DNA from 2 places in the Geobacillus sp. 47C-IIb genome. Region 2 is predicted to be linked to the other one. Evidence: riboswitches for the same ligand, from Rfam matches in the RefSeq annotation. Region 2 holds a riboswitch; the other holds the start of a gene.
The links. Region 2 has a riboswitch for cobalamin ahead of IC804_RS14385 (ribonucleoside-diphosphate reductase subunit alpha). Riboswitches for the same ligand answer to the same signal wherever they lie in the genome.

Region 1 (2,203 bases), 1.4 Mb from region 2:
CCTTTGTGCACGTAATATTAGATGGAAGGCATTAGACGATAGCTATCTTTTGTTTGTCTGACGATGGCGGAAAGCCGCGCACACGTCCATCCAGCTCTCATTTGGCAAGACAATGTGCGGCACGCGGAAACAGAGGTGTCAATTGAAAACTAGGAAAACCGGAGAGGAGAATCGGGATGTTTGGAAAAGTCGCCGCTGATGTGCTTGGGCTGAGCGACATCGGCTCGGTCATTCAAACGAAAGATTACGATAAAGTCGATGCTGATGATTATGTGATGCATGAAGACGGAGAAAAAATTTACTTTCTTATTAAATCCAAATCAGATGAGTATTGTTTCACCAACCTTGCACTCATTCATCTAGACGGCACGAGCGCCACAAGCAAAAAGCGGACGCTGCGCCGCTATGATTACTATAAATATCCGATTTCCGATGTGTCGCTCGAGACGGCTGGGACGGTCGATTTGGATGCGGAAATCAAATTTAAAATCGGATCGCACTCCTACTCGATCGATGTTCATAAAAAACATATCGAGGAATTGAAAGATTTGTATAAATCGCTATTGGCCATTGCCACGATTTGTGAGGAAAACGAAACGAAATTCGACTATGCCCAGCGCAGTATGGAGCTTGCGGCCAACCTGTTTGCCAACATGCGTGGCGACGGCACCAACGTTGCGGCCGATTTTAAGGCGATCAATGAGTATGCGTTTCAATGGCTTACTGAAGCGAAAAAGAACTATACAGTGAAAGATTTCGGATTTGTGTTTGACAAATATATTCAACAGTGATGAGATAAATTTTGTACAAGGAAAGGACGCGCTCCGGAGAAGGGGCACCTTTCCTTATTTTTTTCAAAATACAGTTGACGAAGTTCATTTCGATTAACGCACCCTCTGTTGGTGGTGCGTGATGTGCCTAGATAAATTGCGGGCATTGAATACGATGAACGGGTGCTGTATTCCGCGTGAAACATGGTGAAGGAAGCTGAGCCGTCTGGGGAGAGGGCCGCTGATAGCCTGCCGTCAGCCACCATAAATTCATAGTTGTCAAATGTTAAACCTTGCTTTAATATAAAAATTGTCCATATCCGAATAGTTTCATAGACTCGCAGCAAGGTGCCGCGAAGGCTTAATAGGGAATCCGGTGGGAATCCGGAACTGTCCCCGCAACTGTCAATGCGGACGAAATGAAATTGCCACTGTGCGGCTGGATGGCTTGCGCCGTCTCCCGCATGGGAAGGCTTCAGAGTAGGATGAAGCATGAGTCAGTAGACCTGCCTTGCTTGCGCAAAAGTTTCCGAATCTTCGGGGGGTGAGACGCGGAAACGGTCGCCTAGGCATTTTTGTGCTTACATTAGGCCGTTTCGCGCTCATTCCCGGATTTAGACGGAATGGGCGCTTTTCTTTTACATATATCACCTAAAGGGGGGAACGACTGATGAAGCGTTGGAAATGGTCAGCGGTATTGGCTGCTCTGGTCGCTTTGGCCGTTATGCTTGTCGGCTGCAACAGCGGAACGGGGAACAGCGCCCAGCCGGCGAAAAAAGAGGAACAGAACCCGGAACAAGCAGCGTTTCCGGTGACGGTGAAAGACGGGCTGGGGGAAGAGGTAACGATCAAAGCAGAACCGCAAAAAATCGTTTCACTTATTCCAAGCAATACGGAAATTGCCTACGCGTTGGGGCTTGGTGAGAAAATTGTCGGTGTCAGCGATTTTGACAATTATCCAGACGACGTCAAAACGAAAACGAAAGTCGGCAGCATGGAATTTAACGTCGAGAAAATTATTTCCTTGAAACCGGATCTTGTTCTCGCCCATGCGTCAAGCGCTCATAACGCGAAAGACGGCCTGCAGCAACTAAAAGATGCCGGCATTACCGTGCTTGTTATCAATAGCGCCACGTCGTTTAACGATGTGTATGCATCGATCAAGCTCATCGGCCAAGCAACCGGAACAGCGGATAAAGCGGAGCAAGTCATCCATGACATGAAGGCGAAACTGGCGCAAATGAAGGAAAAAGCAAAACAAATTCCGGCGGACAAGCAGGTGAACGTCTGGGTTGAGGTGGAGCCACCGCCGCAACTTTATACAGCCGGCAAGGGGACGTTTATGGACGAGATGCTTCAGGTGATTTCTGCCAGAAATGTTGCCGGCGATTTAGAAGGTTGGCCGATGGTGACAGAGGAACAGGCGGTTGCCT
Region 2 (2,203 bases):
GCCGACGCATGCCGCCCGAGAAATGTTTTAACGGGCGTTTGGCCGCTTCTGTCAAGCCGAATTCCTCCAATAATTCACTTGTTTTCCGTCGCGCCTCTGCTCGGCTCAGTCCGAGAAGTCTACAAAAGATCATCAAATTTTCTACAGCGCTGAGCGTTTCGTCAACGGACGCATATTGGCCGGTGACACCGATCAACTGTCGGACAATTTGAGGTTGCTTGACGACATCGTACCCAAAAATTTGGGCCGAACCGCCATCCGGGCGCAACAAGGTCGCCAACATTCGAATGGTTGTTGTCTTGCCGGCGCCATTGGGTCCAAGCACTCCATAGATCGTGCCGGTACGTACACGCAACTCGAGGCCATCTACGGCCCGATGGTCGCCAAAAACTTTTACCAATCCGTGCGCTTCCACTGCCCACTCTTGATGCTCGGAAGCGGAGCGGTGTTTGTGTCCCATTTTTGTGTCCTCCTCTTTACAATGATTTGTACATGGCAAATCGTAGCACGCTATTATGAACAGAATGTGAACAAGGAACAATTTTTTGATTTACCCACTCTTGCAATTTTCCCGGTTTTGGTATATGCTTGTTCCAGTAACATGATAAATACTATATATCGTTGTGTTTGTTTGCTTTAACAACTACATATGGTGATTGCAAGCAATGGTGTCCATCAGGACTTAATAGGGAATCCGGTGCGAATCCGGAACTGCCCCCGCAACTGTATGTGCGGACGAAATGGGATGGCCACTGGCGGTGAAAGCTTGCACGGCACGCCGCTGGGAAGGACCCAAAGTAGGACGATGCACGAGTCAGGAGACCTGCCTTGCTTGGAAGTTTCATGTTCTTCGGGGTGTGAGAAGATGAAACGATAGGGAAATAGAAAAAGGAATCGTATGCCTTTTTCTGTCTGTCGTTTCATCCGCTCGTTCACCCGAGCGGATTTTTTTATTGAAGGAGAGGGAAAACGAATGACAGCGGTCACGAAATCCATTGTTGTTGATGATCAAGGAAAAGAGAAGTCGCTTTCGCGCAGAGAGTTTGCCGCGTTAATTGAGCAGGCGACGGCAGGCTTTGTCCGTTTGTCGCTTGAGGAATATGAAGAGCGTGTATGGCAGCTTCTCAGTCGAAAAGAGTTCGTCACCGTTGATCAACTGTATCAAACCGCTATTTTAGAAGGGTTGTCGTACATTAGTGAAGAGGAGCCGGAATGGACGTTTGTGTGCGCGCGGTTGTATTTGCGGATGATGTACCGCGAGGCGGCACGGCAGCGCGGGTACGATGCGCGCGAGCGGTATGGTGATTTTTATTCATTAATCGTTTCTTTGACAGAACAAGGGGTGTACAGCCCGCTATTGCTTGAGCGTTATACAAAAGAAGAGATCGAGACGGCTGGCTCATTTCTTGATCCAGACAAAGACTTGTTGTTTACGTATATCGGGTTGCGCACGCTCGCTGACCGTTATTTGGCCCGCGATTATGAGCGGCGGCTGTACGAACTGCCACAAGAACGGTTTCTCATCATTGCTATGACCTTGATGGTGAACGAACCGCCTAAGCGGCGCCTCGAGTTGGTGAAGGAAGCGTATTGGGCGTTAAGCAACCTATATATGACGGTGGCCACGCCGACACTTGCCAATGCCGGGAAGTCATACGGTCAGTTGTCAAGCTGCTTTGTCGACACGGTGGATGACAGCTTGCAGGCGATTTACGACAGCAACACTGACATTGCCAATTTATCGAAGTCAGGCGGCGGCATCGGTGTCTATCTTGGCAAAATCCGTTCGCGCGGCAGCGACATCAGAGGATTTAAAGGTGTTTCGTCAGGCGTCATTCCGTGGATGAAACAGCTGAACAATACGGCGGTGAGCGTTGATCAGTTAGGGCAACGCAAAGGGGCGATTTCCGTCTATTTAGATGTGTGGCATAAAGACATTTTTGCCTTTCTTGATGCACGGCTCAATAACGGCGACGAACGGCTGCGCACGCACGACTTGTTTACCGGTGTTTGCATTCCTGATTTGTTCATGGAACAAGTCGAACAGCGAGGCGACTGGTATTTGTTTGACCCACATGAGGTGCGGAAGGTGATGGGGTTTAGCCTCGAAGACTTTTATGATGAGGAAAAAGGGCGTGGCAGCTTTCGCGAGAAATATTGGCAATGCGTCAATGAGCCGAGACTGTCAAAAGAAAAAGTGCCA

Region 1: linked by a shared signal. The riboswitch ahead of IC804_RS03285 (ABC transporter substrate-binding protein) and the one ahead of IC804_RS14385 (ribonucleoside-diphosphate reductase subunit alpha) in region 2 are both predicted to bind cobalamin.

What each region holds. Positions count from the first base shown of each region.
Region 1 covers NZ_CP061473.1:655,690-657,892, reverse strand. Annotated here, with positions in the region: gene IC804_RS03290 (PH domain-containing protein) at 177-791, shown strand; cobalamin riboswitch at 1,100-1,299, shown strand; gene IC804_RS03285 (ABC transporter substrate-binding protein) at 1,441-2,203, shown strand, end outside.
Region 2 covers NZ_CP061473.1:2,843,144-2,845,346, forward strand. Annotated here, with positions in the region: gene IC804_RS14380 (ATP-binding cassette domain-containing protein) at 1-460, opposite strand, end outside; cobalamin riboswitch at 650-846, shown strand; gene IC804_RS14385 (ribonucleoside-diphosphate reductase subunit alpha) at 974-2,203, shown strand, end outside.